One region of the Acidipropionibacterium virtanenii genome, then DNA from elsewhere that is predicted to be linked to it. Evidence: predicted binding sites of a transcription regulator. Region 1 holds the regulator's gene; each other region holds the start of a gene.

Region 1 (12,696 bases):
TCGGCAGTGACGATCAGCATCGATCTGGGCCGTAGTCTCGCTGGGGCGGTATAGGTTGTCAAGTTGTTGGATGATGTGAGAGTTCATCAGGTCTGCCCAAGGTTCAGGCCATTCCCCACACAACCGGACATCCGGTGGAGTGGTCCACAGGACCGGCGGGCCGCCTGCTAGCCTGACCGGAGACGAGGCCCGGGCGGCGACGCCGTCGCACCGGATGTACCAGCGATGGGTCCGTCGCAATCTCAGGAAAGGCGTGGGCATGCGTGCAGTGCACTTCGGCGCAGGAAACATCGGACGAGGCTTTGTCGGCCTGCTGCTGGCGGAGGCGGGCTACGAACTCACCTTCGCGGATGTGGCCGATCAGCTGATCGAGCAGCTCCAGGGGGCCGATTCCTATGAGGTCCACGAGGTCGGTGACGAGCTGCGCACGCATGTGGTGAGCGGGTTCTCCGCGATCAATTCAGCGAAGGACTCCGAGACGCTCACCGGTGCCATTGCCGCCGCCGACGTGGTCACCACCGCCGTGGGGGTCTCGATCCTCAAGTTCGTGGCTCCGGGCATTGCCGCGGGTATCGCCGCTCGCCCGGCCTCGGCCCCGCCGGTCGCGGTGATGGCCTGCGAGAACGCGATCGGCGCCACCAGCATTCTGGAGGCCGAGATCCGCTCGCGCTACGAGGGCGACGATCTCGACGAGCGCGCGGTCTTCGCCAACACCGCGGTTGACCGCATCGTTCCCGCCCAGGATCCGGGGCTCGACGTGACGGTGGAGAACTACTTCGAGTGGGCCATCGAGACCGGGCCGTTCGGCGACCGACGTCCGGAGATCCCCGGCGTCACCTGGGTGCCCGATCTCGCGCCCTATATTGAGCGCAAGCTGTTCACCGTCAACACCGGCCATGCGACGACGGCCTATCTCGGGTACGCCAGAGGGGTGGAGAAGATCTCGGACGCGCTCAATGAGGGCGACATCGAGGACGCGGTCTCCGCCGTGCTCGCCGAGACCCGGTCGCTGCTCGTCGCGAAGTACGGATTCGACAGGACGGAGCTCGAGTCCTACGCGGCCAAGATCATGCGGCGGTTCGCCAATCCCTATCTGCCCGACACGGTCGAGCGGGTGGGACGTTCGCCGCTGCGCAAGCTGTCGCGCAACGATCGCTTCGTCGGTCCCGCCTCGCAGCTGGCCGAGCGGGGCCTTTCCGCGGACGCCCTGCTGACGGCGATCGGCGCGGCCCTGCGCTTCGACTACGCCGACGACAAGGAGGCTGTGGAACTTCAGCGGCTGCTGGCCGACGAGCCGGCCGAGAAGGTCGTCGAGACCGTCACCGGGCTCGAGCCCGAGCATCCGCTGTACCCCGCGGTACTGGACCTGGTGAAGTCGGTCCAGGACTGACACTGCGGAATCGGCGCGTCTGACGCCCGACGGGTCAGATGCTCGCCAGCGCCTGGAGCTGGGCCAGACCGACCACCGGTGCGGTCGAGGCCCGCAGCACGGCGTCGGCCACCCGGACCGGATGGCCGCCGGCGTCGGTGAAGGTCTGCAGTTCGTCGGGGCTGATACCGCCCTCGGGCCCGACGATCAGGATCACGTCACCGGATGCGGGCAGGTCGGCCCGTCTGATCGGGGCGGTGGCGGACTCGTGGAGCACGAAGGCCGCGTCGGCGGCGCCGATCCTCCCGGCGACCTGGATGGACGTCGCGAAGGTGATCTGGGGCACGGTGAACCGGCGGGACTGCTTGGTCGCCTCCCGGGCGGTGGCCCGCCATTTGGCGAGCCCCTTGTCCCGCTTGTCCGGACTCCAACGGGAGATGGACCGGGACGCCTGCCAGGCGATGATCTCGTCGACGCCGAGCTCGGTGAGTGTCTCGACGGCCAGGTCGGCGCGAGGGCCTTTGGTGAGTGCCTGAACGGCGATCCACCGGTGGGTCCTGGCAGGACTGCTCAGGCGGTCGACGACCCGGACCCGCACCACGTTCTTCCCGATCTCGACCGCGGGCCCGCGGACCGCGGACCCGGCACCGTCGGTCACCAGGACCGACTCCCCGGCCCCGATCCTCCTCACCGCCGCCGCGTGGTGCCCCTCCGCCCCGGATATCTCGACGACCGAGCCGGGCCCGGCGTCACCGATCGCGGCGATGAAGCAGGGTTCGGTCATCCGCCGAAGGCCTCCTTGATGCGGGAGAAGACGCCCTTGGAGCCGGTGGTGTGTACCGAGGCGCTGGTCTCGGTCTCATCGCGGGCCTCGGCCAGGGCGCGCAGCAGGTCGCGCTGCCTGCTGTTGAGCCTGGTGGGGGTGTCGACGAGCAGCGTGACCCCCAGATCGCCGCGGCCCTGACTGCGCAGCTTCGGCACGCCACGGCCGTGCACCACGATGCGGGTGCCCGACTGGGTGCCGGCGGGGATCTCGACGTCGACGCTGCCCTGATCGGCGTCGATGTCCTCGCGGTCGGCCTCCAGGGTGCGCACGGCGACCGTGGTGCCCAGCGCCGCCGCGGTCATCGGCACCGAGATGGCCATCTCCAGATCGGTGCCCTCGCGGCGGAAGACCTCGTGGGGGGCGACCACCAGTTCGACGTAGAGATCGCCGGCGGGTCCGCCTCCGGGACCCACCTCACCCTGGGAGTCCAGGTGGATCCGGTTGCCGTCGGCCACCCCGGCGGGGATCTTGACGTTGATGGTGCGGGAGGTGCGCACCCGGCCCTCCCCGGAGCATTCCGGGCAGGGGTTGGGAATGACGGTGCCGTATCCGCGGCAGGTGGGGCAGGGCTGGGTGGTGCGGATATTGCCGAGGAAGGAGCGCTCGACGGTGGTCACCTCGCCGCGGCCGTCGCAGGTGGTGCAGGTGACCGGCTCGGAATCCTTCTCCGCCCCCTTGCCGTGGCACTTGGGGCACACCACGGCCGTGTCGATGTCCAGGGGCTTGGTGATCCCGAAGGCCGCCTCTGCCAGCGTGAGGCGCATCCGCACCAAGGCGTCCTGGCCGCGGCGCACCCTCGATCTGGGGCCTCGGGAGGAGCCGCCGAAGGGACTGCCTCCGCCGAACATGGCGTCGACCAGATTGGTGAAGTCGAAACCGCCGCCGAATCCGCTGTCCCCGAATCCGCCGGCGGCGGCGTTGGGATCGCCTCCGCGGTCGAAGACGGCGCGCTTCTGCGGATCCTGGAGCACCTCGTAGGCCTCCTGGACCTTCTTGAAGGCGTCCTCGGAGCCCGGCCCGGCGACGTCGGGGTGGAGCTTCATGGCCTTCTTGCGGTAGGCCTTCTTGATCTGGTCCGCGCTGGCGTCGCGGGAGACGCCGAGCACCTCGTAGTAGTCATCGCTCATCTGCTGCGGTCATCCTTCTGACAGGAACCGGCCCACGTACCGGGCGATCGCCCGCACCGCGGCCATGGTCGAGGGGTAGTCCATTCTCGTCGGGCCGACGACACCCAGGCCCGCCCGGCCACCGTCGTCACCATAGGTGCTGGCGACCAGTGACGTCGACCGGAAGTTCTCATCGGGGTTCTCAGTGCCGATGCGCACCGTCAGACCCTCGGCCCCGGAGGAGGTGGCCTCCCCGAGCAGCCTCAGCAGGACGACCTGCTCCTCCAGGGCCTCCAGCACAGGCCGGACCGAGGTCTCGAAGGCCATCCCGAAGCCGGCCAGGTTGGGCACCCCGGCGACCACCACCCGGGCCGACGGGTCGGTGGCGAGGATCTCCAGTACCGCGGCGGCGACGCCGGACACCGCCGCGGAGCTGTCGGGACCGAACTCGTCGATGAACCCGGCCAGGGCCTCAGCGGCCTCGGCAATGGTGCAGCCCACCAGCAGGTCGTTGAGCCGGGACCGGAGCCCCACGATGAACCGTTCGGTGTGCCCGGGCATATCGATGATGCGCTGCTCGACGGTGCCCGAGGAGGTGATGAGCACCACGAGCACCCGATCGGTCGACAGGCTCACCAGCTCCAGATGCAGGACGGTCGCCGAGGAGGCCACCGGGTACTGCATGATCGCCACCTGGTGGGTGATCTGGGCGAGCAGCCGGACTGTGCGGGTCACGATGTCGTCCAGGTCGGCGGCGCCGTTCATGAAACTCATGATGGCCCGCCTCTCGGGGGCCGACAGGGGCTTGACGGTGGCGATCCGGTCGACGAAGAGGCGGTACCCCTTGTCGGTGGGGATACGGCCGGCACTGGTGTGGGGATGGGTGATGTACCCCTCCTCCTCCAGAGCCGCCATGTCATTGCGCACCGTGGCCGGCGAGACTCTCAGGCCGTGTCTCTCGACCAGGGCTTTGGAGCCGACCGGCTCCTTGCTCGAGACGTAATCGGTGACGATGGCCTTCAGTACGTCGAGCTTGCGGTCGTCGAGCACTGTCCCTCCTCACCTGGGATCCCGTAGATTCTGGCACTCATGGATCGGGAGTGCCAGTCTACCGCTCTGCCCAGCCGTGTTCGCCCGGCCGTGTTCGCCCTCTGCCGATCGCGTGCCATGCTGTCGCCATGGACATCACAGCCGAGGTCGAGTGGTCACCGCTGACGGGGAGGGTGTGGACGACGCGCCTGGAGCCCTGCGCGGTGACCTGCGGACTGGTCATCGGCGATGAGCATCTGCTGCTGGTCGACACGGGGTCGACGCCGGATCAGGGCCGCGCACTGGCCTGGGGCGCGGCCCGGGCGCTGGGTCGCCCGGTGGACCGGATCGTGGTGACCCATCATCATGACGACCATGCCGGTGGGCTGGCCGGCGTGCCCGGCGCACAGGCCTGGATGCACCGTGGAGCACTGGCGCACCTGACCGAGCCGCCGGCGGTGGCCCACCCCATCTCACTCATGGCATACCTGGATCTGGGAGGGCTGGGGGCCGAGGTGCTGCACCCCGGCGCCGGTCACACCGACGGCGACCTGATCGTGCGGGTGCCCGGGGAGCAGATCACCTTCACCGGCGACCTCGTGGAGACCTCGGGCGACCCGCAGGCCGACGAGTCCACCGACTTCTGGAACTGGCCTGCCGCGATCGGATCGATGATCACCGCCACCGACGGGAAGGGGCGGTACATCCCCGGCCACGGCGATCCGGTCGACGCCGACGCCGTGATGGCCCAGAACGGGCGGATCTCCCGGTGCGTCGACCAGGTGAAGCAGTCGATGGAGGCCGGGACGCCGGTCGACAAGATCCAGGGTGCTCACGAGTGGCCCTTCGCCCAGGCCACGATCACCGACTGGATTCCCCGGATCGCCGACCAACTGGCCGCCCGGGGAATTACCCGAAAAGGTCTGTTGCCGCTCAGCAGGCGGTGAGACCGCCAGAGGTCACAGACGCCTCAGGGCCCCCGCGACTGCCGAATGGGCCCGCTCGTCGGATGCCACGATCAACGGGTCGCCCGGGATCTCCGTGACACCGAAATCCCGTCCCGACGCGGTCCGCACCACCCCACCGAGTTCACGCACCATCAATGCGCCGGCCAAGTGGTCCCAGGGATGGGAATGCAGGTAGACAGTGGCGTCGACCTCACCTGCACACAGCCGCGGATAATCCACCCCGCAGCACCAGCGCGACCATCCCCACTCCAGCCGCGGCCCCGACGCGGGCTGCGGGGCCTGGTGGAAGGCCTTGTGGGTTGTGACGGCCACCACCGGATCGCCGGAGGGGCCACGGGAGAGGCGCTCGCCGTCGCACCAGGTCCCGGCTCCGGCTTCGGCGAAGTACATGTGACCGCGCCTGGGCTGGAAGATCCAGCCGCGCACCGCCCTGCCGGCGCGCACTTCCGCGACCATCACGGCGTGGTCGTCGGATGCCTTGATGAAATTGCCGGTGCCGTCGATGGGATCGATCACCCAGGCCAGGGGTGCCTCGGGCAGGCCCGACAGGATCGCGGGATCGGCGAAGACCGCCTCCTCCCCCACCGCGACACCGCCTCCACGTGCTACCAGCTCGGCACTCAGAGCCCGTTCCGCCCGCCGGTCGATGTCGGTGACGAGGTCTCCCGGATGAGTCTTCTGGTGGATCTGGGCAGTGCTCAGCGTGCCGAACGCGGGGTCGATGATGCGTTCGGCGACGTCGCGGATGATCTGTGAGACGGCCTCGCCGCTCAATCGGCTCATCCGGCGTCCTCAAGGTGATCCGTGGTGACGAAGTCGATGAGCCGCTCCATCTCGGTGTTGAACCGGGGGTCCAGATCGTGCCAGTCGCGGACCCTCGCCAGCATCGCCTGCCAGGCCTTCCCGACATCGGACTGGTCCTCGTGGGGCAGTCCGAGCCTCTTCAGGGTTCCGAGCTTGAAGTCCTCGTCCATCGGCACCTCCGGCCAGGCCTTGCGGCCGATCCGCTCGGGCCTGATGGCCTGCCACACATCGATGAAGCGGTGGCCGGTGATCATGACGTATTCCCCGTAACCGCCCTTGGCGACCTGGGCGGCGACCCGTGACTCCTTGGTCCCGGCCACCAGATGATCGACGAGCACGCCGAGCCGGTGCCCGGGACCGGGCCTGAACTCTGCGACGATCCCGACCAGATCGTCCATGCCGCCCATGTACTCCACGACGACGCCGACGTGGCGCAGGTCGTCGCCCCAGATCTTCTCGACCAGCTCGGCGTCGTGGCGGCCCTCCACATAGATGCGGCTGGGCAGCGCCACCCGGGCGGCCTCGTGCTCGGGGCTGCTGAGGGATCCCGACGCGGTGTGGGCGCGCTGTGCGGTGCCCTGGCGCGGCGGGATGCACAGGTTGACCGGCTCGCCGTCGATCCAGAATCCCGGACCCACCGGGAAGGCCCGCCTGGCGCCGCGCCGGTCCTCCAGGATCACCACCCCGTTCTCCCAGGCCACCACGGCGCCGACGTAGCCGGTGGAGGGATCCTCCACCACCATGTCGATCTGCAGTGGCACATCGACGCTCTTCTTCTTCCCCTTCTGCTGCCAGCCGGGGCTCAGAACGTCCTTGCTGTAACGATCGGTCATACCCGCAAGCCTATTAGGACGATCAGACAAGCAGCTCGGTGATGATCCGGTCGGCCAGCAGCCGGCCTTCCAGATTCAGCCGGAGCACACCGTCTGTCTCGGTACCGAGCCCGTCGGTGACGACCTTGGCGGCACGGGGAACCTCCTCCTCCCGCAATTCCGCCACAGGAAGCCCGTCGGCCAGCCGCAGCCTCAGCAGCACCGTCTCCTCGTGGCGCTCCTCGGGTCCGAGCACCTCCCCGTCGTCGACCGGCAGCTCGCCGGCGGAGCACAGAGCCGCGTACCGGGCCGGGTGCTTGACGTTCCACCAGCGGGCCTGGCCGACATGTGAGTGGGCGCCCGGCCCGATCCCCCACCAGTCGTCGCCCAGCCAGTAGGCCATGTTGTGCTCGGCCCGGTGCAGGTCCACGACGCCGTCCGGGCCGGTGCCCGGCCGGGCCCAGTTGGACACCTCGTAGTTGACGAAGCCGGCGCCGGTGAGGGTCTCCTCGGCCGCCAGGTACTTGTCGGCCAGGTCGTCCTCGTCGGTCATCGGTACCTCCCCGCGACGAATCCGGGCTGCCAGCCGGGTGCCCTCCTCCACGATGAGGGAGTAGGCGGAGATGTGGTCGGGCTCGGCCTCCAGGGCGGTCTCCAGGCTGCGACGCCAGGACTCTAGGCTCTCCCCCGGGGTGCCGAAGATGAGATCCAGGGAGATGTCGTCGAATCCCCGCTCGCGGGCCAGCCGGGCCATGTCGACGGCACGGCCCGGGGTGTGGACCCGGTCCAGGAGCTTCAGCACTCCCCGGTCGGCGGACTGCATGCCCATCGACAGGCGGTTGACGCCGGCCTCCAGCAGGCCGTCGAGTACCGGCGTCGACAGGGTCTCCGGGTTGGCCTCGGTGGTCACCTCGGCGTCGCCGGTCATCCCCCAGCTGTTCCGGACATGCTCGATGAGCCCCCCGAGCTGGGCGGGGGTCAGCATGGTCGGCGTCCCTCCCCCGAAGAACACGGTGCGCGCCGGACCGAGTGCCGGGAACTGTGCGGAGGCCGTCTCGATCTCGGTATGGGCCGCGTCCAGATAGGTCTGGACGGCGCCGGCCCCCATGGAGCCCAGCACATAGGTGTTGAAGTCGCAGTACCCGCACCGGGCCGCGCAGAACGGCACGTGGATGTACACGCTGAACGGCTGTTCCGCCAGCGGCTGACCGGCGGCGTCCGATGGGTGAAATCTCACAGCGCCAGCCCTAAGCTCATCCTCATGAACCTCTCCCGACGTCATTTCTTCGGGGCCGCCACGGGTCTTGCCGCGGCCGCCGTCCTTTCAGCCTGCGGCTCCAACTCCGGTGGCGTGAGCACCGGATCCAGCTCGAGCGCGGCCGCCTCCGGAGGATCCGGAAAGCTCATCCAGTGGTACCACGAGTACGGCGAGAAGGGCGTCCAGGAGGCGGTGAACCGCTATGCCAAGGCCTACAAGGACGCCTCGGTCACGGTGAAGTGGAATCCGGGCACCGACTACATGAAGCTGCTGGCCACCACCCTCCTGTCGGGCAACGGCATCCCCGACGTCTTCGAGTCCGAGAACGGCGCCACCCTCGACATGATCCAGCAGGGCCAGGTTGTCGATCTCACCGAGGTCATCGGCGACGACAAGGACAAGTTCTCCAAGCCCGTGCTGGACAGGATGACCTACAACGGCAAGATCTGGGCCATCCCGCAGGTCCTCGACATGCAGCTGCTCTACTACCGCAAGTCCGTGCTGGAGAAGGCCAAGGTGGATCCGCCGAAGACCTTCGCCGATCTGGTGAAGGCGGCCAAGGCCGTCAAGACCTCCGACATGGGCGGCTTCTTCGCCGGAAATGACGGCGGCCTGGGCGTGCTGGGCAACTTCCTCATCTGGAGCGCGGGCTTCGAGCAGCTCAACGACGAGGGCACCGACCTGGGCTTCATGGAGTCCAACTTCTTCGACGCGGTCAACGCGTACCGGGACTTCTCCACCTCCGGGGGCCTGCTCACCAGTGCCTCGAAGGACTGGTTCGACGGATCCCCGTTCGTCAACGGGGAGACCGCGATGCAGTGGACCGGCCTGTGGGCCCTGAACGACGTCAAGAAGAAGTGGGGCGACGACTTCGGCGTCCTGCCCTTCCCCGCCTTCGGCGACAAGGGCCGCCAGGCCGTGGTCTTCGGCGCCTACGGTTCCTGCGTGGCCGCCAAGGGGGCCGGCTCCAATGTGGAGGGGGCCAAGAAGTTCAACAAGTGGCTGTGGGTCGACCAGACCGACAAGCAGGTCGACTTCGCCAACTCCTACGGCACCCACATCCCCTCGCGCACCGACCTGGTCTCCAAGGCCTCGCAGATCTCCTCGGGAGCCGGTAAGGAGGCTGCCGAATTCGTCGACAAGATGGGTCACGCCTCCGAGCTGCTGTGGACCTCCACCATCGGCGACGCCTTCAACGCGGCGGTCACCAACGTCGTCAAGAAGAAGGCCGATGCCAAGAAGGAGTTCGCCTCGGTGCAGAAGACCGCCCGGAGCGAGCTGAAGCGCATCAAGAAGTGAGTACGCCGGCAGACCTCACCGGGAGCGGTGACGGGCGCTCTGTCTGGCAACGGATCCGCGGCCGTCAGGGGCGCAATCTGTGGTTCGCGGTGTTCGTCACGCCGTTCCTGGTGGGGCTGCTGGTCTTCGTCTACATCCCGATCGTCTGGAGCGCCTACCTGTCGTTCTTCGACGCCCGGGCGACCATCAGGCCGACGAGATTCGTCGGCCTGGCCAATTATGAGTACCTGCTGGGCGATCAGCTGTTCCGCGACTCGATGCTCACATTCATCGTCTTCGCGGCCGTCATCGTGCCGCTGACCTACGCCTGCTCGCTGGCGCTGGCCCTGATGCTGGACAATGTGGGCCGGTTCCGGGCCTTCTTCCGTTCGGTCTTCTTCATTCCCACCGCCTGTTCGTACGTGGTGGCGGCCATGGTCTGGCGGCTGTCCTTCTTCAACGGGGCCCGGTTCGGGTTCATCAACTCGCTGCTGCGCAGGCTCGGATTCGACGACGTCGACTGGTTGGGCGGGACGAACAACTGGTACTGGGTGGCTCTGGTCACGCTGAGGCTGTGGCTCCAGGTGGGCTACTACATGATCCTGCTCATCGCCGGCCTCAATCAGATCCCCACCGACACCTATGAGGCGGCCGCCATCGACGGCGCCTCGGGCTGGCGCCGGCTGCGGTACGTCACCCTGCCGCAGTTGCGCGCCACCAGCGCGGCGGTGCTCATGCTGCTGCTCATCGGCGCCTTCCAGGCCTTCGACGAGTTCTACAACATGATGTCGACGGCCGGGTCCTACCCGCCCTACGCCCGGCCGCCACTGGTCCACCTCTACATGATCAGCGTCGGCGGCTCCCAGCAGGACCTGGGGCTGGGCGGTGCGGGCACCATGATCCTCACCGCCGTCATCGTCCTCTTCGGGGTGCTGCAGAACTGGTGGGTCACCCGGGCGGATCGGAGCAGGTCATGAGCGAGCAGAACGCCTCGGCACGGATGGTGCGCGGTCGCGGAGGGCGCGCCGCCCACACCCTGAAACTGGTGCTGCTGGCACTCCTTGCGGCGATCTGCCTGCTGCCCTTCTACGTCATCTTCCGCAACGCGTTCACCTCCGACCAGGGATTCGTGTCGCCCCGGTGGAAGTGGCTGCCCGACAATCTGAGCCCCGACGTCATCAGCGCGCTGTTCACCGACTCCGACCTGGGGCTGCTATCGGCCATGGGCCATTCGGCGATCCAGTCGATCGGCCAGACGGCGCTCACGGTGATCGTGAGCTTCATGGCCGGCTACGGTCTCGCACGGTTCAGCAACAGGGCTGCCGGGGTGATCCTCAAGCTCACCGTGCTGACCCTGATGGTGCCCACCGCGGTGACCTTCGTGCCGAGCTTCATCATGACCAGCCAGTTCGGTTGGATCGACTCCTACCGCGGCCTCATCATCCCCGTGATGTTCTCGGCCTTCGCCACCTACCTGTTCCGCCAGTCCCTGCTCAGCTTCCCCCGTGAGCTGGAGGAGGCGGCCGAGCTCGACGGGGCCAATCCGTGGACGGTGATGTGGCGGGTGGTGCTGCCGAACTCCATGGGAATCGTGGCGGCGGTCTCCACCATCACCTTCATCGGCGCCTGGAACGCCTTCCTGTGGCCGCTGCTGGTCGCCCGCGACAGCACCCGCACCGTCCAGCTGACGCTGAGCCGATTCATGACCAGCCAGGGGGTCGACTACGCCCAGCTGTTCGCCGGGGCACTGGTGGCGATCATCCCGGTGGTCCTGGTCTTCCTGTTCCTGCAGCGCTACCTCGTCCAGGGGATGACGACCTCGGGTCTGGACTGACGGTCCCTGTCCCCGGAGAAGGGCGCCGACACGGCGCTGCTGGCCTTCGCGCAGTTCCATCAGACAGATCCGGACGCCACTCTTCATGTTGTCGGCACCGGACCCGACAAACCGCTGCTGAAGCGGATGGCCTCGGAACTCCGTCTGACCTCGGCGACGCGGTTCTACGGGAGCGTCTCCGGAGCACTGCATCGGCGGGCCGGGGCGGCGAGTCCGGTGGTGATGGAGGCGATGGCCAGCGGGATTCCCTCATCGCCTCGGTTCGCCGGCCCCCGAAACCCGCTTCCGGCTCAGTCCAGCCCGGCGTCCAGCCTCTGGCTGCGCTCCCGGGCCCGGACATGCCGGGCGCTGGTGAGCAGCCCCGCGAGGGTGAGCAGACCGCCGACCGCCACGTAGACCGAGACCCCCGACGAGTCGCCGAAGTATCGCAGCAGGGCGGTGGCGATGGAGGGCGACAGGCCGCCTCCGAGCACCGCTCCCAGGTTGTAGGAGAAGGCGACCCCCGAGTACCGGTGCTCGGGCCTGAACAGGTTCACGTAGTAGGCGGCCATCGGCCCGAAGACGAAGCTGAGCCCCACATAGGCGCCAATGACGGCCAGGTAGAGGGCGGGCACCGAACCGGTGTTGACGAGCCAGAAGTAGGGAAAGGCCCAGATCACCTGGAACAGGGCGCCGATACCCATGATCCGCACCAGCCCGAACCTGTCGGCGAGCCGGCCGGCCACGAAGACGGCGATGAGCATGCCTCCCGAACCCGCCAGGCCCGACAGCAGGACGTCGCCCTGGGCGAAGCCGATGGTCTTGGCGGCGTAGGAGGTGGTGAAGGAGTTGACGATGAAGATGAACTGGTTGAAGCCCAGATTCACCAGGATGCCGGCGATCAGGAAGGGCAGGGAGTGGGCGAAGACCCCGGCCAGCGGGACCTTCTTCGTCCGCGACTCCGCCTGCATCGTCTGGAATTCCGGGCTCTCGCTCATCCCGATCCGCACCCACAGGCCGATGCCGATGAGGACGGCCGAGGCCAGGAAGGGGATCCTCCAGCCCCACTGGGCGAAGGCGTCGCCGGTGGTCAGGGCGACGATCTGGAAGGCGCCGATGCCCAGCAGGCTGCCGATCGGCGAACCCGCCGTCACCGCGGCCCCGAGAACCGCCTTGCGACCGGCCGGGGCGTGCTCGGTGACCATGATGAAGGCCCCGCTCTGCTCGCCGCCCATGAAGACGCCCTGGAGGACCCGCAGGCTCACCAGCAGCACCGGAGCCCATGCGCCGACGGTGCCGTAGGTCGGCAACAGGCCCATGCAGACGGTGCAGGAACCGGTGGCCAGCAACGTGATGACGAGCATGGTCTTGCGTGAGACCCGGTCGCCGAAGTGGCCGAAGATGATGCCGCCCAGAGGCCGGGAGACGAACCC
Region 2 (12,696 bases), 980 kb from region 1:
CCGCCAGGTGTCGCGTCCGCCATCGGTCACCACCTGCCGGTGCACCAGTGCCACCAGCCCCAGGCCCGCCAGCACCCCGGGCTGCTTGATCGTCCCCGCCAACCCGACCAGGGCTCCTCCTGCCAGCAGGCCGAGCCACGGCCGTCGTGCCCGGGCCAGTGACCACCCGGACCACAGGGCGACCAGGGCGATGGCCACCTGGAGGCCGTCGTTGTGTGCCCCGCCGATGATGTTGAGCAGCACGAGAGGGTTGGTGACGATCAGCCACAGGGCCAGCTGAGGGTCCGCCCCGGTCATCCGGGCCATCCGGGCCACCGCCACGGCGATGACGACCATCGCCACCACCGCCGGAATGCGCATCGCCAGGATCGACCAGTAGGGATGGTTCGCCGCCAGGGCGGTCATGGCCGCCTGGATCCACAAACTGCCCGGCGGGTAGACGGCCGTGGTGCCGCTCCAGTGCCAGTCGACATGGGCGGCCATCGGGCCGGCCTGCCCCTGGGCCACCAGGTAGGGGTTGTGCCCGTGGGCCAGCAGCCAGCCCTGAGCCGCGTAGGCCCAGGAGTCCTGGCTGAGCATCGGCCGGGTGACGAGCATGGGTGTCGACCAGCATGCCGCGGTGAGCCCGCGTCGGCTCTTCAGCGAGGCCGAGCGCAACCATGCCGTCAGGAGCAACACCAGGCCGAGCAGGCCGAGCAGCCAGGGTCCGATCTGGATGCCGTGAAGCTGTTCGGGATGGCCCGGCTCCTCGTCCAGCCACGCCCACCAGGCCATCAGTCCCGACCCGGCGAAGCCGACCGCGAGGACCTCGACGAGGCGGCGTCGGCGGGCAGTCAGGGGCATGCGGATCCTCCAGTCAGTGGCCCGGCCCACACTATCGGTGCCCGGAACGCGAATCGGCCCCGGCAGCAGCCGGGGCCGATCTCAGAACCTCAGAAGAGGTTCATGACTCACTTCTCGTCGTCATCCTCGGGCTTGTCCACCACCAGGGTCTCGGTGGTGAGCAGCAGAGAGGCGATCGAGGCGGCGTTGGCCAGCGCGGAGCGGGTGACCTTCACCGGGTCGATGACGCCGTCGGCGATGAGGTCGACGTACTCGTCGGTCCTGCCGTTGTAGCCGTGCCCGGGCTCCAGCTCGGCGACCTTGGAGACCACGACATAGCCGGGCTCCCCGCCGTTCTCGGCGATCCAGCGCAGCGGCTCGCGCACGGCCTTCTCGACGATCTGGACTCCGGCCTTCTCATCGCCGGTCAGGCCGAGGCCGCCGGAGAGCACGCGGGCTGAGTGGACGAGAGCCGAGCCGCCGCCGGCGACGATGCCCTCCTCGATGGCCGCGCGGGTGGCCGAGACGGCGTCCTCGATGCGGTGCTTCTTCTCGTTGAGCTCCACCTCGGTGGCGGCACCCACGCGGATGACGCAGACCCCGCCGGCGAGCTTGGCGATCCGCTCCTGGATCTTCTCGCGATCCCAGTCGGAATCAGAGGCGTCGTACTCGGCGCGCAGCTGGGCCACACGACCGGCGACGTCCTCGGTGGAGCCGGCGCCGTCGACGATGGTGGTGTCGTCCTTGGAGACGACCACCTTCTTGGCGCGGCCGAGCACCTCCAGGCCCACCTGGTCGAGCTTGAGGCCGACCTCGGGGGCGACGACCTGGCCGCCGGTGAGGGTGGCGATGTCCTGCAGCATGGCCTTGCGGCGGTCGCCGAAGGCCGGAGCCTTGACGGCCACCGAGTTGAAGGTGCCCTTGATCTTGTTGACGACCAGGGTGGACAGGGCCTCCCCGTCGACGTCCTCGGCCACGATGAAGAGCGTGCCGCGAACCCCGATGACCTTCTCCAGCAGCGGCAGGAGATCGTTCATCGACGAGATCTTGCCGGAGTTGATGAGGATGTAGGGGTCCTCGAGCACGGCCTCCATGCGGTCCTGATCGGTCACCATGTACGGGGACAGGTAGCCCTTGTCGAACTGCATGCCCTCGGTGAACTCGAGCTCGGTGCCGAAGGTCTGGGACTCGTCAACGGTGATGACGCCGTCCTTGCCCACCTTGTCGAAGGCCTCGGCGATGAGCTCGCCGATCTGCTCGTCACGGCTGGAGATGGTGGCGACGCTCGCCATGTCGGCGGTGGTCTCCACAGCGCGCGAGATGGACTTGAGCTCGTCGACGACGGCGGTGACCGCCTGATCGATGCCGCGCTTGAGCCCGACCGGGTTGGCCCCGGAGGCGACCGCGCGAAGACCCTCATGGACCAGGGACTGGGCCAGCACCGTGGCGGTGGTGGTGCCGTCGCCGGCCACATCGTTGGTCTTGGTGGCGACCTCCTTGGCCAGCTGGGCGCCGAGGTTCTCGTACGGATCGGTGAGGTCGACCTCCTTGGCGACGGTCACGCCGTCGTTGGTGATGGTCGGTGCACCGTACTGCTTGTCGAGGACGACGTAACGGCCCTTGGGGCCCAGCGTCACCTTGACGGTGTTGGCGAGGGTGTCGACGCCGCGCTCAAGGGAGCGGCGGGCCTCCTCGTCGAACTGAAGCTGCTTGGCTGCCATGTATCAGCGCCTCACTTCTCGACGATCGCGAGGATGTCGCGGGCGTTGAGGAGCAGGTACTCCTCGCCGTTGTACTTGACCTCGGTGCCGCCGTACTTGGAGAAGATGACGACGTCGTTCTCCTTGACGTCCATGGGGACACGGGTGCCCTTGTCGTCAACACGGCCGGGGCCGGCTGCGATGACGCGGCCCTCCTGCGGCTTCTCCTTGGCGGTGTCCGGGATAACGAGTCCGGAAGCGGTGGTCTGCTCGGCCTCGAGAGGCTGGACGAGGACGCGGTCCTCGAGCGGCTTGATCGTGGTTGCCACGTCAAGACCCCTTTCATGATGAAGACGAATCATTCGAATCACGCGCCTGGGGTTGCGAGCCCCGAGCTGCGAGCGGACCGCCGACGTCGCGGGTGCCACCGGTCCGTTGGCACACTCCCTAGGAGAGTGCCAACAAGAAAAGTACACCGGCGTTAGCACTCCTTCAACCCGAGTGCCAGAGACCGGCGTGCGGCCGTCACCTGGTGCCCGGTGCCGCGCCCTTCCCCCGGCGCTATGCCGATCCCCGCGAGGTGTCCGCGGAGTCGGACACAATGGCGTTCATGATCATCACCGTGAAGGGAACCTTCACGCTCAGCCTTCCGGCCGAACGTGGCACCGTGCGACTCACCTCCGGCGCGGAGGGGGACGACCGCGCAGTGGTCACCCGGGCGGCGACCGGCACGACCGAGGAGCTGCGGTACCAGCTCGTCGATCTCGAGGAGAGCGGCGCGGCCACCTGGTACTCGGTGGGGGCGCAGACCACCCAGGCCTGGCGACCGTACAACAGTGAGGGCATCGTGATGCCGATCCGTTATCGGACCTCGTCGGCGATCGAGGTGAAGTTCGCCGACTTCTCCGCCCTGTCGAGGTGGGGGACGCGGTGGGCCGAGACCCGCGGCCTGTCGGTCGATGAGGTCGAATGGACCCTCACCGAGAAGACCCGCGACCGGGTGGCCGATGAGGTGCTCACCGGGGCGGTGCGCGACGCCACCCACCGCGCGGAGGTGCTGGCGAAGGCCGCCGGGCAGCAGACTCCGCGGGCGCTGGCGGTCGCCGATCCCGGGCTGCTGAACGATGTGTCCGCAGTCGCGCCCGGAGGCGACCTCGAACCCGCGGGGTACCGCGCCCGGGCGATGGCCGCGACGGGGGCTCCCGGGGGCGAGTCGGTGAAACTCTCCCCCGCCGACATCGCCGTCAGTGCCACCGTGCACGCCCGGTTCCAGGTGTGAGCCCTCAGCCCTCGACCCGACGGGCCACCAGGGCCCGGGCGCCCTCGCTGGTGGGCATGAGGATGAATGTGGCACGGTTCGGACCCCTGGGCCGCAGCCTGCGCCGCAGCGCCGCCGGATCGACGTCCAGACCGCGCACCTTGATCTCCAGAGTGCCCACCCGGTGCTCGCGCACCCAGGACCGCAGGACCTTCTCCGCCAACGGCATCTCCGCGAGGATCCGGAACCAGGTGAGCCAGGGCGAGGCCACCGGCTCGGGGGCGAGCAGATAGGCGATCCCCGGGGCCGGAAGGTGCACGTCGGCGCCGGACGCAGCGGCTCTCATGGCCCGGGCACGGATCACCGCGGGATGGGGCTCGGCGAGGTGATCGGCCACCGGTCCGGTGCTCAGCGCCGGCTCTCCTCCCAGCAGGGTCAGAGGCGCTGAGGGGTCCTCCCCCACCAGGACGGCGCTGTGCCGAGAACCACCGGATCCAGACTCGGTGCCGGACCACAGGGCGGCCTCCACGAGGTCGCGCCGGTGCCCGACCCAGTCGACCCTCACGCCCTCGGGGAGAAGCTCCCTTGGCACGCCGGGGCCGAGTTTGACCACGGTCGTGAAGGGCCCGGCCAGCATCTGCCGGACGAACCCCCAGGACGGTCGGATGTCCTCGATCCGCCAGCTGCGCCCTCGTCCGGTGCGGCGGGCCGGGTCGAGCATCACGGCGGTGGCTGCGGCACCCGCCATCAGTTCGTCAGCCAGGGCCTCCACGTCGCCGCACAGCACTCGGGCGCCGGGCAGATTGAACCGGGCGAGTTCTGCGACCGCGGGATCGATCTCGACGGCGGTGACCTCCAGGCCCGCGTCCAGACAGGCGCGCGAGTCGGCTCCGCATGCGCAGCCCAGATCGACGACGCGCCTGATTCCGGCCTGTCTGAGGCGGGCGGCGCGCCAGGCCGACACCGGGCCGCGGGTGGCCTGCTCCAGGCCATCGCGGGTCCACATCATCTGGGCGCCCGCCGGACCGATCTTGTCGACGGCCCGGCTGCGCAGCGAGACCTGGTCCAGTGCAGCAGCCGCCAGATCCGGATCGAACCGGGAGCGCAGGCGCGTCGCGGCGCCCAGCGAGTCGGGGTCGGTCTCGGCGCGTGCCGCATCCAGGGCCTCGGCTCCCTCGGCCGAGGTGAGTCGCCGTGCCAGATCCGGATCCATGGCCTCAGCCTATGGCGCTGCTCCGGCCCCCAATGTGGCGCACACAGGCATCCGGAGGGGGAACCAGCCGGATCGCGCCGCCTGACGCCACATTGGGGATCGCCGGGGAGCAACATCACAACAGGGTGCGGCTCCACCCGGTGGGGCGGCCGTTCTCGTAAGGGATGCAGCCGTGGAACTGATGAACGGCCTCGTCGAAGACGAGTGGCAGGAAGAACCGGTCCCCCTCCCACATCGGGAGCTCGGACAGTCGGTCGATGCGCTCCCAGCTCAGCGGCCCTTCGGCGTTGGCGTCGGGGATGTCTCCGTGCCAGGAGTCGATGACGAAGATCAGCCCGAAATGGTCCTCGCCGTGGCGCCCGAAGCCGGGCCACGAGACGGTGCCGCGCAGCGACATCGAGTCCACCTCGATGCGGGCCTCCTCGCGCAACTCCCGGCGCATCCCGGACGCCGCGTCCTCGCCGGGCTCCACCTTGCCTCCCAGCCCGTTGTACTTGCCGAGCTGGTCGTCATCGGGACGGGCCACCCGGTGCACCATGAGCACCCGCTCGCGGTCGGGATGGAGCACGAATCCGAGGGTCGTCAGAACCGGAGTCATCATGGCCCCCCAGTCTGCCCCAACAGGCCCGGACCTCAGGAGATTCCTCACCCGGCAGCTCTGTCGTCAGGCCGCAGCACGCCTATCCTGGGGGCAGGACCGAACGCTGAGATGTCGCGTGCGCCAATGGTGTCGGGCAAGGGTGCATGGCGATGGTGTACGCCAGTGGTGGACAGGGGGTGACAACGATGAGAGCCCAGGACACGACCCGGCCCCCGGCGGTGGCCGGATTCTTCTACCCCGCCGATCCCGTCGAACTCGCCGGGACGATCGACCGGCTTCTGGCCTCGACGGACTCCGATGAGGAGGAGATCGATCCCGTTCTCCTGCGGGGGCTGATCGTCCCGCACGCCGGCTACGTCTACTCCGGGCAGGTCGCCGCCCACGGCTACCGGCTGCTCGCCCGCCTCGCCGTGCAGCGCCCGCCCCGCCGGATCGCCGTTCTTGGCCCCACCCACCGGGTCGCGATCAGCGGCCTGGCACTGCCGGCCACCTGCCGCTACGCCACGCCGCTGGGCGTCTGCCCCGTGGACGCGTCGGGGCTGGACGGCCTTGCCCAGGTGAGCGTGCATGCCGCCACCCATGCCGAGGAGCACTCGCTGGAGGTGCAGATCCCCTTCATCCAACGGATCCTCGGTGACGTGCCGATCACGCCACTGGCGGTGGGCCTGGCCGAACCCGGCTCCGTCGCCCAGGTCATCGAGAAGCTGGCGGCCGATCCCGACACATTCATCGTCATCAGCTCCGACCTGTCCCATTATCACGCCCACGACCAGGCCCGGCGCCTGGATGACCGCACGATCTCCCGGATCCTCGACCGGCAGGACACGATCTCCGCCGACCGGGCCTGCGGGGCCTATCCGCTCAACGGCATGCTGCACGCCGCCCGGCAGCTCGGCTGGCTCACGCACATCTTGGCCAGGGCCACCTCCGCCGACACGGCCGGGGACCCCTCGCGGGTCGTCGGCTACGCGTCCCTGGCGCTCACCACCGAGGCCTCGTCATGAGGCGGCGATCCCCCATCCACCACGAAGGCACCGCACGATCCGGCCTCCCCGCCGAAGCCGGCGCCTGGCTGCTGCCGGCGGCCCGCTCATCCATCGCCGCGCACCTGGGAGCGCCGGTCGAACCGCCCCCGACCCCCGCATGGGCGCAGAGCGAGGGCGCCTGCTTCGTGACCCTGACGGTGCGCGACGACGACAGTCTGCGCGGCTGCATCGGATCTCTGCGGGCATGGCGTCCACTGGCCGCCGATGTCGCCGGCAATGCGGTGGCCGCGGCCACCCGGGATCCTCGGTTCCCCGCCGTGACCCGGCGCGAACTCGACGGACTCCGTGTTGAGATCTCGGTGCTCTCGGCGCCCGAACCACTCGAGTTCGTCGACCAGGCCGATCTGGCGCACCGGCTGCGCCCCGGCATCGATGGCGTGATCCTGTCCTGGCGCGCCCATCGCGGCACCTTCCTGCCACAGGTGTGGGAGGAACTCCCCGATCCTGCCCGATTCCGGGACCAGCTCAAGCGCAAGGCGGGGCTGCCCGCGGACTGGTGGGACGACGACGCCGACATCGAGCGCTACACCGTCGCGGCATGGAAGGAGCCCTGAGATGACGCCCAGCACCGGAACCGTTCAACAGCAGACGAACGCCGCGAAGTGGTGGCACCGGCTCGACGACGGACGGATACAGTGCGACCTGTGCCCCCGCAACTGCCGTCTGCGCGACGGCCAGCGCGGGTTCTGTTTCGTGCGGCTGCGCGAGGATGACCACATGGTGCTGGACACCTACGGCCGCTCCTCGGGGTTCTGCCTGGACCCGATCGAGAAGAAGCCGCTGGCGCACTTCCACCCGGGCACCCCGGTGCTGTCCTTCGGCACCGCCGGCTGCAATCTGGGCTGCAAGTACTGCCAGAACTGGGAGATCTCCACCTCGCGGCAGTTCGACACCCTGGCGGCCGAGGCCGGCCCCGATGTGATCGCCGAGGCCGCGGAGAACTGGGGAGCCAGGTCGGTGGCCTTCACCTACAACGACCCGGTCATCTTCGCCGAGTACGCCATCGATGTGGCTCGGGCCTGCCGCGCACGCCGGATCGAACCGGTGGCCGTGACGGCCGGGTACATCAGCGATGACGCCCGGGCGGAGTTCTTCGCGCCGATGGCGGCGGCGAATGTGGATCTGAAGGGGTTCACCGACGATTTCTACCGCCGTGTCACGGGCGGACGGCTGGCCACGGTGCTGGATACCCTGACCTATCTGGTCCATGAGACCGAGGTGTGGACCGAGATCACCACCCTGGTGATCCCCGGCCACAACGACTCCGATGAGGAGCTCGCTCGGATGTGCGCCTGGATAACCCGGGAACTCGGCCCCGACGTGCCGCTGCACTTCTCGGCCTTCCACCCCGACAACCGGATGCTCGACGTCGCCCCCACCCCGCCGTCGACGCTGCGCCGCGCCCGCCAGATCGGGACCGACGCCGGACTGCACTTCGTCTACACCGGCAATGTCCACGACCGGGACGCCGACACGACCTGGTGTCCCGGCTGCGGGGCCGCGCTCATCGTGCGGGACTGGTACCAGATCATCGACTACCGGCTGACTTCCGACGGGTGCTGCCCGGACTGCGGGCTGTCGATCCCCGGACGCTTCGACCGGGAGCCCGGCGACTTCGGACGCCACCGGATCCCCATCAACATCTGAACGGGCCCGCCGCCCCCCTGCCTCAGCTCAGCCGAGCACATCCCATTCGGGCAGGACGATCGGTTCGGCGGCCCACTGAGCCCTGGCGGCCTGCGAGAGGCGCTCGGGGGCGACGACGACCTGGAAGACGTACTCGTCGAACCAGGAGTCGTCCATGGTGAAGAATCCCTTCCTCCCCACCTCATCGCCCCAGGAGTTCTCGACCCGCCAGCGGCGCGGCGCCCCGTCGACCAGATCGACCCCGACCAGTGTCATGGCGTGGGTGGGCGAGATCTCCCGCATCCTCATCCGCTCTGCCTTGGTCATGGACAGGTCCACCCCGTAGAGGGCGTCGTAGTCATGGAGTCGGGCGTCCCAGATCCCGGCGTCCTTGTCGAACTGGCGCTTGACGTCACAGCTGAACCAGACCGGTTCGCCGTCTCGGATCGCCGCAACCGCGGCTGCCTTGAGGTCCTCCAGCGGGGCGCTGAGGTGGGCGTAGGGAGTACCGCCCTCCAGGTAGGGGGTGTGGTCGATGACGTACTTGCGACCCACCGGATTCTCCGAGCGGGGGTCGTGAGCCAGGGTGAGGTAGCCGTACATCGCGTCCGGAACCACCTTCTTCGCGAACTCCACCGGCGTCATCTCGCCCTCGCTGTGGAAGGCCTTGTCCTTGTCGCGGTACTGCCAGGTGAAGGATGCCGGCGGGGTGCCCAGGTGGATCGCCAGCACCCGGTAGACGTCGCTCATCGCCTGGCTGCGTAGGATCTCGATCCGCTCGGCCCCCTCCATCGGGTCGGAATCGGTGGCGGCCCGCCGGATCCCCAGCACCGCACGTCGCAGCACGGTGGACAGGGCCCGGTTGAGCTGGGCGGTGTTGCCGGCGGACTCGGTGTCGGGCATCGCCCAGGCGGGCACCAGCCCGTACTTGGCCACGAGATCGAGGAACTGCGGCCAGTACCCGCCGTCGTCGGCGGTGTGCTCGAGGATGGTGCGGACCTCCTCGTCGTCCAGGTCGTGATCGGCGACCGCGACGGCCCTGACCAGAATGTGGTTGGCCTTCTCCAGCTTGTCGTGGAAGGCCACGAAATTCTGGGAGAGGGCGAGGTCCTCGAGGTTGAGGCTCTTGATGAGCCGGGCGCGCAGCACGTTGAGTCCGGCGAACTCCCAGCAGCGTCCTGAATGCTTCTGGTCGGTGACCGGCCAGGCGTCGAGCCTCTCGGAGACGGACTCGTCGAGGCGGTTGACGACGTCGCGGTCCAGGCTGACCTTGTCGGCGCCGGTGCCCGTCACCGCATTCTGGACGATCCGCCCCACCGGATCGGTGGAGAAGGCCCGGCGCTGCTGCGAGGCGAAGGCGGGATCGAGGTCGCTGCGAGTCATGAGGGCTCCCGGGTCGGTGACAGGGTCAGCCATTCACTGTGCCACCGTCACCGGCGACCCACAACGCGAGCGGTCCACAACAGATCCTGCAGCAGCTCAGACCAGGACCGTGGTGACCGGAAGTCCCGAGTCGGCGCCGATGTCCATCGACGAGGGCCGCAGCCCCGCCGTGACCACCTGGGCCCCCAGCGCGGCGATCATCGCGCCGTTGTCGGTGCACAGGCCCGGGCGGGGACGGCGCAGCTCGACGCCGGCGGCCTCCATCCGCTCGGCCAGCAGCGTCCGCAGCCGCGAGTTGGCGGCCACCCCTCCCCCGATGAGGAAGTGCTCCAGGCCGTACTCCCGGCACAGGTCGACGGCCTTGGCGGTGAGGACGTCGGCGACGGCCTCCTGGAAGCTGGCGGCGACGTCGTCGACGGGCACCGCGCGCCCGGCCCGCTGCTCGGTCTCCACCCAGCGCGAGACGGCGGTCTTCAGGCCGGAGAAGGAGTAGTCGAAACGGTGCTTCGCCATGTCGTGGCGGGCGGTCAGCCCGCGCGGGAAGCGGATCGCGGTCGGGTCGCCCTGGGCGGCGGCCCGGTCGATGACCGGGCCCCCGGGGTAGGGCAGGCCGAGCAGCCGGGCGACCTTGTCGTAGGCCTCGCCGGCGGCGTCGTCGATGGTGGATCCGACCTCGGTGATGCCGTCGGCGATCGAGGTCACCTTCAGCAGCGAGGTGTGGCCGCCGGAGACCAGCAGGGCTCCGCAGGGCATCGGCAGGTCGCCGTGCTCCAGCAGATCGACGGCCACATGGCCGGCCAGATGGTTGACGCCGTAGAGGGGCTTGCCGAGCCAGCCCGCCAGGGCCTTGGCGGCCGACAGGCCCACCACCAGGGCGCCCATCAGGCCCGGTCCGGCGGTGACGGCGATGCCGTCGAGCTCGGACAGGTCGATGCCGGCCTTCTCGGTGGCCGCCTCGAGCACCGGCACCATGGCCTCCAGGTGGGCGCGGGAGGCCACCTCGGGCACCACGCCGCCGAAGCGGATGTGCTGCTCCATCGAGGAGGCGACCTCGTTGGCCAGCAGCTCGTTGCCGCGCACAATGCCCACACCGGTCTCGTCACAGGACGACTCGATGCCCAGGATGAGCGGTTCAGACATGATTCTCCTCAGTTCTGGCGGGCCCCTCGGGGCTCGCGGGTTCTCCGGCCGGCAGCGGCGCCGACATCACCAGGGCGTCGCGGCCAGGGCCGTAGTAGCCGGGTCTTCTCGAGATGGTGGTGAAGCCGTGGGAGCGGTAGAGGCGCAGCGCCGCGACGTTCTCGTCGTGGGTCTCGAGGATCATCCGCCGGGCTCCCCGACCGGCGGCCCATCTCATGCCGGACTCGAGCAGGTCGCCTGCCAGACCGGCCCCGCGGGCTGCGGGAAGCACCATGATGCGGTCCAGATCGCAGGTCTCGGCCACGTGATGGAAGTCGGCGACGCCGAGGGCGCGGTCATCGTCGACCTCGATGAGCACCAGCCTTCCGGTGACGGCCCGGGACTCCGCGGCGGCGTCCAGATCGGCCTGCCAGGCGGTCGGGCTCCACGCCGTGCGCCGGCCCTTCGACCAGTCGCCGAAGCTCTCGAGCTCCACGCCCATCACCCGGTCCAGATCCGCCGGTCCGGCCGCACGCATCGTCATCGTCGGCTCATCCGCGCAGCGCCGCAGGCAGCGTCAGCCGGGCGGGAGTCAGGGTCGCCTTGCGGGTGGTGGGCACGGTGGCGTCGGGGTCGCGCAGGTACAGCGGCTCGAGGCCGACATCGGGCATCCGGGTCCAGGAGGCGGCCAGCACCCCGGCGTCCAGCTGCTCGGGGGCGCCCTCGGCGGGGGTCATTCGGCGGGCCGGGCAGCCCGGCCCGCCGACGGCCACTCCCTGCGGCAGAGCATCGGGGGAGCTGACGTGGGGGCCGTCCAGACGCTGCCCGGCGGCGTCGTAGCGGGCCCAGTAGAGCTCGTGGCGGCGGGCGTCGGTGGCGACGACGAATCCGCCCGCGGGGGCGGTACCGGCGTCGGCCCACTGCCGGGCCAGGATGTCGAGGCTGCACACCGGGTGCAGCTCGGTGCCGGCCAGATGGGCCAGCATGCGCGCGGTGACGATGCCGACCCGAAGCCCGGTGTACGGGCCGGGGCCGACGCCGACGCTCACCTCGCAGATCTCGCCGACCGCGATCCCGGCCTGCGCGCAGGCCTGCTCGACCAGCGGCATGAGCCTTTCAGCGTGGGCCCGCGGGTTGTCGTCGCGCAGCGCGATGACCCGGTCGCCGCGGGCCAGGCCGACGCAGACCGCGGTCGAGGTGTCGACGCCGAGGGTCCACCCCGTCGTCAGATCCGATGTGTGTGCCGTCATGACTGTTCTCCTCCGCGGAACTCCTCGTCGGCCTCGTCGCCCGTCTCAAGGGCGGTCAGGATGCCCAGGTCGACTCCCTCCCACCGGGTGCCGACCGGCTCCAGGTAGACGATCCGGGTGTCGTCGGCGGGATCCCCCGACCGACGGATGTCAAGACTGAGGTAGGAGCGCTCGAGTTCCTCGGCGATCCCCGCCCCCCATTCGACCAGCGTGACGGACTCGTCCATGGTCTCGTCCAGATCGAGATCCACCAGCTCGGCCAGGGAGCCGAGGCGGTAGGCGTCGACGTGGACGAATCCGGGCCGCCCGCCCGTCCCGGCATGGCGGCGCACCAGGACGAAGGTCGGGGAGATCACCGGCCCCTCGACGTCGAGCCCGGCACCGATCCCCTGGGCCAGAGTGGTCTTGCCCGCCCCCAGATCGCCGGAGGCCACCACGACGTCCCCGGCCCGCAGGATCGTGGTGAGCGCCCGGCCGAGATCGCGCATGTCCTCGGCGGTGGGCACCTCGACCCTCACCGGCAGCCTGCGCATCAGGTCGGCTGCGTCGGCGCGGAACCCGTGCTCGCGCAGCCTCGCCAGGAAGGCGCTGCGATCACCGGGATGGGTGCTCCACGGCTTGACGCGCAGGTCGGGGGAGCCCAGGTCGGTGGCCAGTTGGGCCGCCCCCTCGACCATC
Region 3 (6,268 bases), 520 kb from region 1:
CGGGGGTGAGCGGGATTTCCTCCTGGCCCACAGCGGGCTGAGTGCCGCCGATCTGTCGGCCGAGTCCCGGATTCGCGACCGGGCGGTCCTGGAGGCCGACCGGGCGGAGGCCGCCAACCGGATGCGCCGCGAGAGCCTGACCACCGAGGAGGTCGCTGAGGTTCTGGGTCGGCCGGCGTCCAGCGTCCGGCGGTTGAAGGCTCGCGGCGACCTGTACGGCCTGGATGACGGGCCCGGACGCGGATCCCGGTTCCCGGCCTGGCAGTTCACCGGGGACCACCGTGTGACCCCCGGTCTGAGGGCCGTGGTGGCGGCGCTGCCGGACTTCTGGAGCCCGGCGTCGGTCGAGCGGTTCATGACGCGTCCCCGTGAGCGTCTCGATGACTGCTCGCCGGTCGACTGGCTGGCCCAGGGCGGCGACGTCGCCCCGGTGGTGGCTGCCGCGGCCGAGCAGGCGTGGCGGTGAGCCCTCGGCGCAGGACGAGGAATCCCCGGGCACCGCGGGTCCCGCTGAGCTTGGCCAAGGGCGACATCGCAACGTGGACCGGCGCGCTGTGGCGGATCCACACCGTCTCCGGGGCGCATCCGGCGGCCTGGGACGGCCTGCGCACCCGGGGCCCGATCGAGGACAACCGGTGGGATCCCCAGCCGCCGCCCGTCGGTGATCACCCCGGGATCGGCGTCTCGTACACGGCGCCGGACCCCGTGACGTGCATCTCCGAGGTCTTCTTCGACGACGCGAGGATCGAGGTGTCGGGCGACCGTGTCCTGTCGGGCTGGTACCCGGCCCGGGCCCTGAACCTGCTCGATCCGGCGAGCGACGACTGGACGGTGCGCCACGGGGCCACCGCCTCGCTGACCAGCGCGCCCCGATCGGGCTGCCGAGCCTGGGCCGCGGCCATGGCCGCCGAACTCGCCGGCCGCATCGACGGGCTCGTGGTGCCCTCGACGATCACCGGGGACCCCATGGTCGTGTTCACCGGTGCGAGCGATTCATTCCCACCGGCCCCCGCCTTCAGCCGGCCGCTGGACCATCCGGACGTGCTCGCGGTGGCAGTCGCGGCAAGAGCGCGTCTGGGCTGGCCGTTGGGGTGAGCACCCTACTCGTCATGGTGGCGGGCCATCCCGTCGCTGACGGCCCTCAGGCCATCACCTGCTCCCACTCCGAGCGGTGCGCCAGCATGCCGCGGACGGCCTCCTGGGCGGCCTCCAGGCTGTGATGGGCTCCCCAGCCGCACTGGGTCTCGTTGGCGGCCGGAACGGCGTCCAACCCGAGGATGTCGTTGAAAGTGGACTCCACCAGGTCGCAGGTGGCCGGGACATCGGGCTCTCCGGCCATGATGAGGTAGAAGCCGGTCTGGCAGCCCATCGGCCCGAAGTCGATCACAGCGTCGGAGTGGTTGCGCACGCACTCGGCGAAGGAGTGCTCCACGGAGTGGACGGCCGGCATCTCCAGGTGGTCCTGGTTGGGCTGGCAGAACCGCACGTCGTACTTGGTGAGAGTGTCGCCCTTCGGCAGGTGCTTGACGTCGGCGACCCGCACGAACGGGGCGGCCACCTTGGTGTGATCGAGGTTGAAGCTCTCCACATTCATCTTCTGTGTCATGCCCCCCATCATGTCGCGGACGTCACGACTGCATGAGATCACCCCTGGACGGCTCCGACGCCGGCCAGGAATCCGTCGCAGTTGCCCTGCACCTGAACCTGCTCGCCGGCGGGAATCCACAGGGCGTGGCCTCTGACGGTCTCCTCGGTACCCGATGAGCTGGAGCACACCGCGTGACCGCCGAGCACCAGCAGGATCCTGGGGCTGCCGGAGGCCGGGAGCATCCGGACATTCCCGGGCCTCAGATGCAGCGCCCACAGCCGGCACTCGGGGAAATCGGTGGGGTACTCGTCCAGCTCGCCGTCACCGGCCGGATCGACGAGGTGGGCTCCGCAGGACGTGAAATCGACGATGCTGATGAGCGCGTCGACGTCGATGAGCTTGTCGGTGAGCCCGCCGCGCACGATGTTGTCGGAGTTGGCCGAGATCTCGACCCCGGTCCCCGACAGATAGGTGTGGAGGGTGCCCGGCGGTACCCGGAGCGCCTGGCCCGGCGACAGGTGGACGCGGTTGAGCAGCAGGGCGGCGAGGATCGTGGAGTCGTCGGGGCGATGCTCGTCCAGCTGGACGGCGGTGCGGCAGAACTCGCCCAGATCGCTGTCCTCGCCGACGTGGTTGACGGCGGCCGAGACGACCTCCCGGGACATCGCCCGGCGCTTCGAGTCGACCGTCAGGGCGTCCAGGAAGACCTCGGCGAGGGCCGCCGGCCCCGACCTTTCGGTGAGCGGCCCGAGCACCGGGTCGAGGGAGGTCCTGGTCCCCAGGGCGTCGAACAGGGCGCGGGTGTGGAGAGGATCGCGGAAACCGTACAGGGCCTCGACGTCGCTCAGCGCCACCATCAGTTCGGGGCGCGGCCAGTCGTCGACGAAGGTGCGCTGCTGGGCCTCGACCCCCGCCGCCATGGATCGTGCGTGCCCGTCGCGGGCCGATTGACGGCCGGGGTGGGCCTGGAGGCTGAGCGGCTTGGCTGCCGAGAGGACCTTCAGCAGGAAGGGCAGCCGGTCGCCGAACCGCCTCCTGCTCGCGTCGCCGAGCTCCTCAGGGTGCAGGCGCAACCTCTCCAGCAGCGACGACTCGGCCGCCGAGGACGGATCCGACTCGTAGGCTCCCAGCCAGTACTCGGCTTGGGGAAGGCCGTCCTGTTCGCTGCCCAGAATGTGCGGGATCGCGTCCATCGACCCCCAGGCGTAGTTCCTGATGCTGCCGGACAGCCGCTCCATCGAGATTCCTCCCAGTCGTGGGGGCCCGGTCTTCGCACCGTCGCGGCGGGCCCGCACCTCAATCATGACAGGTCCGACCCACAACTCCACCGGGTCGTCGGCGCGACGGATCGGGAAGGCCCGCCGAGTAGAATCTCACGGTGACGACGAACAGCCATCAGGATGATCCGGAGGACGGGCTGGCCCCCTCCGACGCCGCGCTGCTGGAGCTGGAGGACGCCTGGCAGCTGGGGCGTCTCAGCGATGACAAGGAGGCCCTCATCCGCGACCGGCTGGGCGTCTCGTCCCCCCGCTACCACCAGCGTCTCAATGAGCTGCTCGACGATCCCGTGGCGGCCTCGCACTCCCCGGCCCTCATCGGCAGGTTGAGACGGGTCCGCGAGCAGCGTCGCGCGGCCCGCTCCGCCGACCGGCTGGAGTGATCGGCCGCCGGACTCCTGCGTGCAGTTGCGGAAACGACTCTTTGCACTCCCTTGGGGCGAGTGCTAAAAATGATGTTGGCACTCGGCTAGTGAGAGTGCCATCGTCGTGATCGGTGTTGCGAGCTCCGGGCACGACGTCGTTTCCGGTGATGAGATCACCAGATCGTCCGTCGCGGGCATCACGGGAGGCGCACATCACGGGGTCGGCGGATCCCGTCACATGCAGACCTGACGTCCAGGGCCCAGTGGCCCACCGGAGCGGAGGACTCCCCACAAACATGGCTAAGCTCATCGAATTCAACATCGAGGCCCGCCGCGGGCTGGAGAAGGGTATGAACACCCTCGCCGACGCGGTCAAGGTCACCCTCGGCCCCAAGGGCCGCAACGTCGTCCTGGAGAAGTCCTGGGGCGCCCCGACCATCACCAATGACGGCGTCTCCATCGCCAAGGAGATCGAGCTCGACGATCCCTACGAGAAGATCGGCGCCGAGCTGGTCAAGGAGGTCGCCAAGAAGACCGACGACGTCGCCGGAGACGGCACCACCACCGCCACCGTGCTGGCCCAGGCCCTGGTTCGCGAGGGTCTGCGCAATGTGACGGCCGGAGCCAACCCGATGAGCCTCAAGCGCGGCATCGAGAAGGCCGTCGAGGCCATCAGCGCCAAGATCTCCGAGCAGGCCATCGACATCGAGACCAAGGAGCAGATCGCCGCCACCGCGTCGATCTCGGCCGCCGACGCCACCGTCGGCGAGGTCATCTCCGAGGCGATGGACAAGGTCGGCAAGGAAGGCGTCATCACCGTCGAGGAGTCCAACACCTTCGGGCTCGATCTCGAGCTCACCGAGGGCATGCGCTTCGACAAGGGCTACATCTCCGGGTACTTCGTCACCGACACCGAGCAGATGGAGACCGTCCTCGACGATCCCTACGTCCTCATCGTCAACTCGAAGGTCTCGAACCTGAAGGATCTCCTTCCGGTTCTGGAGAAGGTCATGCAGTCGGGCAAGCCGCTGCTGGTCATCGCCGAGGACGTCGAGGGCGAGGCCCTGGCCGGCCTCATCGTCAACAAGATCCGCGGCACCTTCAAGTCCGTCGCCGTCAAGGCCCCGGGCTTCGGCGATCGCCGCAAGGCCATGCTGGCCGACATCGCCATCCTCACCGGTGGCGAGGTTGTCTCCGAGGAGGTCGGCCTGTCCCTGGACGCCGTCACCCTCGACCTGCTGGGCAAGGCCCGCTCGGTGCGCGTCACCAAGGACGAGACCACCATCATCGACGGTGCCGGGGACTCCGAGCAGATCGCCGGCCGGGTCACCCAGATCCGCAACGAGATCGAGAACTCCGACTCGGACTACGACCGGGAGAAGCTCCAGGAGCGTCTCGCCAAGCTGGCCGGCGGCGTGGCCGTCATCAAGGTCGGCGCGGCCACCGAGGTGGAGCTCAAGGAGCGCAAGCACCGCATCGAGGACGCCGTGCGCAACGCCAAGGCCGCCGTGGAGGAGGGCATCATCCCCGGAGGCGGTGTCGCCCTGATCCAGGCCGCGAAGGCTGCCGATGTCCCCGGCCTCGAGGGCGATGAGGCCACCGGTGCGCAGATCGTCTTCGACGCCTGCACCGCGCCGCTCAGGCAGATCGCCGTGAACGCCGGCCTCGAGGGCGGCGTCGTCGCTGAGAAGGTCGCCGGGCTGCCTGCCGGAGAGGGCCTCAACGCCGCCACCGGCGAGTACGTCAACATGGTCGACGCCGGGATCATCGATCCCGCGAAGGTGACCCGTTCCGCCCTGCAGAACGCGTCCTCCATCGCGGCTCTGTTCCTCACCACCGAGGCCGTCATCGCCAACAAGCCCGAGCCCGTCAAGGCTCCCGCCGGCGGCGACATGGACGGCATGGGTGGCATGGGCGGGATGATGTGATCCTGTTCTGAAAGGCGAGGGGCGACCCCCTTCGAACCCCCGGCGGTGGCTCTGCGTGACGCGATTCTGCGGCGCAGGGCCACCGTCCTCGTCTTCCCCAAGGGCACTGTCGAGTTGATGTTGGTCATTCCACATCAACTCGACACTGCCCGAGAGCCTCGGGTGCCGCCGCCCCGCGTCCTCCGAACTGGGGATTCCTCGTTGTGATGGTTCTCAATAGCGTGAGAGCCATGACCTCGGGTGACCCTGACGTGGGTGTCAGCATTCGCTTCCTCCCAGCTCCTGGCTGGCCTGTTCCTCCCGATCCGAGCTACCTGCCGCCTCAAGGGTGGGCACCCGATCCATCATGGCCTCCTGCTCCGGCGGGCTGGGCGTTCTACGTGGATGCCGCTGGGCAGCCGGTCGTCCCGCCGCAGAGAGCCTGGGCTCCTCCGATGGTTCGGGTGGCTCCCTCGGCATACGGGGCTCCGGTCGTCACAGTGTCGTCTCCCGCCTCGCCGGTGAAGTCACACCGAACGCGCGCGATCATGCTGGTGATCGTGGGGACCCTGGTGCTGGCTCTGGCCGGCGCAGGGGCGTGGTGGTACTGGCCGGGAGGGCCCAAGCTGAAGGCGGAGGATGCGAGCCGAGTGTTCACGACCGGACTCGGCGGGATCAGGAATCAGGGCGCGGCCGTCAGCGGAGCCACGCTGGTGAAGAACTCCCTGGACAGCGACGATGCTCAGACCGCAGGTCTGGGGGAGGATCATGCCTGTCGGGACAATGACCTGAGGTCTCAGCTGCAGAGCGAAGGCATGGGAAAAGCAATCGCCTATCAGGAGTTCGGCACCGACGCCACAGTGAAGTACTCGCGACAGGCCAGCGAGACATCTGGATCGTTGGTGGCGTTCGGCACGCGCAATGATGCCAAGTGGTTCTGGCGCAGCGCCTGCACGCTGGGTGACCGTACCCGGGATGCGCGGGGCGCGGCCTGGGGCGGAACGTACTCCTTCAGATCCACTCGGGATGGCAGAGGAGGCATGTGGGAGGTGTACCGCGTCGCGGAGCGCGGTGATCAGGATCCGGGTCTTGGCACCATCGAATGCCGCGTCTACTACGCGAACTACGTGG

Evidence for each region. Region 1 encodes HrcA, which represses chaperone genes, less so after heat shock. Its sites were predicted from a motif close to TTGGCACTCGNNNNNNNCGAGTGCCAA; they were not measured.
Region 2: the regulator HrcA is predicted to act here: its motif matches at 3,004-3,030, upstream of groES (co-chaperone GroES).
Region 3: the regulator HrcA is predicted to act here: its motif matches at 3,324-3,350, upstream of groL (chaperonin GroEL).

What each region holds. Positions count from the first base shown of each region.
Region 1 is NZ_CP025198.1:2,091,033-2,103,728, forward strand. It holds gene JS278_RS09645 (mannitol-1-phosphate 5-dehydrogenase) at 260-1,390, shown strand; gene JS278_RS09650 (16S rRNA (uracil(1498)-N(3))-methyltransferase) at 1,425-2,153, opposite strand; gene dnaJ (molecular chaperone DnaJ) at 2,150-3,322, opposite strand; gene hrcA (heat-inducible transcriptional repressor HrcA) at 3,332-4,351, opposite strand; partial or broken gene JS278_RS09665 (MBL fold metallo-hydrolase) at 4,480-5,097, shown strand; gene JS278_RS09670 (inositol monophosphatase family protein) at 5,290-6,081, opposite strand; gene JS278_RS09675 (DUF3097 domain-containing protein) at 6,078-6,935, opposite strand; gene hemW (radical SAM family heme chaperone HemW) at 6,958-8,151, opposite strand; gene JS278_RS09685 (ABC transporter substrate-binding protein) at 8,176-9,471, shown strand; gene JS278_RS09690 (carbohydrate ABC transporter permease) at 9,468-10,427, shown strand; gene JS278_RS09695 (carbohydrate ABC transporter permease) at 10,424-11,284, shown strand; gene JS278_RS16785 (hypothetical protein) at 11,324-11,680, shown strand; gene JS278_RS09705 (MFS transporter) at 11,575-12,696, opposite strand, start outside.
Region 2 is NZ_CP025198.1:1,109,717-1,122,412, reverse strand. It holds gene mptB (polyprenol phosphomannose-dependent alpha 1,6 mannosyltransferase MptB) at 1-843, opposite strand, end outside; gene groL (chaperonin GroEL) at 951-2,543, opposite strand; gene groES (co-chaperone GroES) at 2,555-2,851, opposite strand; gene JS278_RS05085 (SIMPL domain-containing protein) at 3,133-3,801, shown strand; gene JS278_RS05080 (class I SAM-dependent methyltransferase) at 3,806-4,993, opposite strand; gene JS278_RS05075 (NUDIX hydrolase) at 5,109-5,594, opposite strand; gene amrB (AmmeMemoRadiSam system protein B) at 5,780-6,598, shown strand; gene amrA (AmmeMemoRadiSam system protein A) at 6,595-7,194, shown strand; gene amrS (AmmeMemoRadiSam system radical SAM enzyme) at 7,196-8,287, shown strand; gene JS278_RS05055 (C1 family peptidase) at 8,315-9,649, opposite strand; gene tsaD (tRNA (adenosine(37)-N6)-threonylcarbamoyltransferase complex transferase subunit TsaD) at 9,746-10,789, opposite strand; gene JS278_RS05045 (GNAT family N-acetyltransferase) at 10,782-11,312, opposite strand; gene tsaB (tRNA (adenosine(37)-N6)-threonylcarbamoyltransferase complex dimerization subunit type 1 TsaB) at 11,320-12,018, opposite strand; gene tsaE (tRNA (adenosine(37)-N6)-threonylcarbamoyltransferase complex ATPase subunit type 1 TsaE) at 12,015-12,696, opposite strand, start outside.
Region 3 is NZ_CP025198.1:2,616,312-2,622,579, reverse strand. It holds gene JS278_RS16050 (hypothetical protein) at 1-41, shown strand, start outside; gene JS278_RS12195 (hypothetical protein) at 122-466, shown strand; gene JS278_RS12190 (RES family NAD+ phosphorylase) at 463-1,095, shown strand; gene JS278_RS12185 (S-ribosylhomocysteine lyase) at 1,142-1,606, opposite strand; gene manA (mannose-6-phosphate isomerase, class I) at 1,645-2,826, opposite strand; gene JS278_RS12175 (DUF3263 domain-containing protein) at 2,967-3,248, shown strand; gene groL (chaperonin GroEL) at 3,527-5,158, shown strand; gene JS278_RS12160 (hypothetical protein) at 5,686-6,268, shown strand, end outside.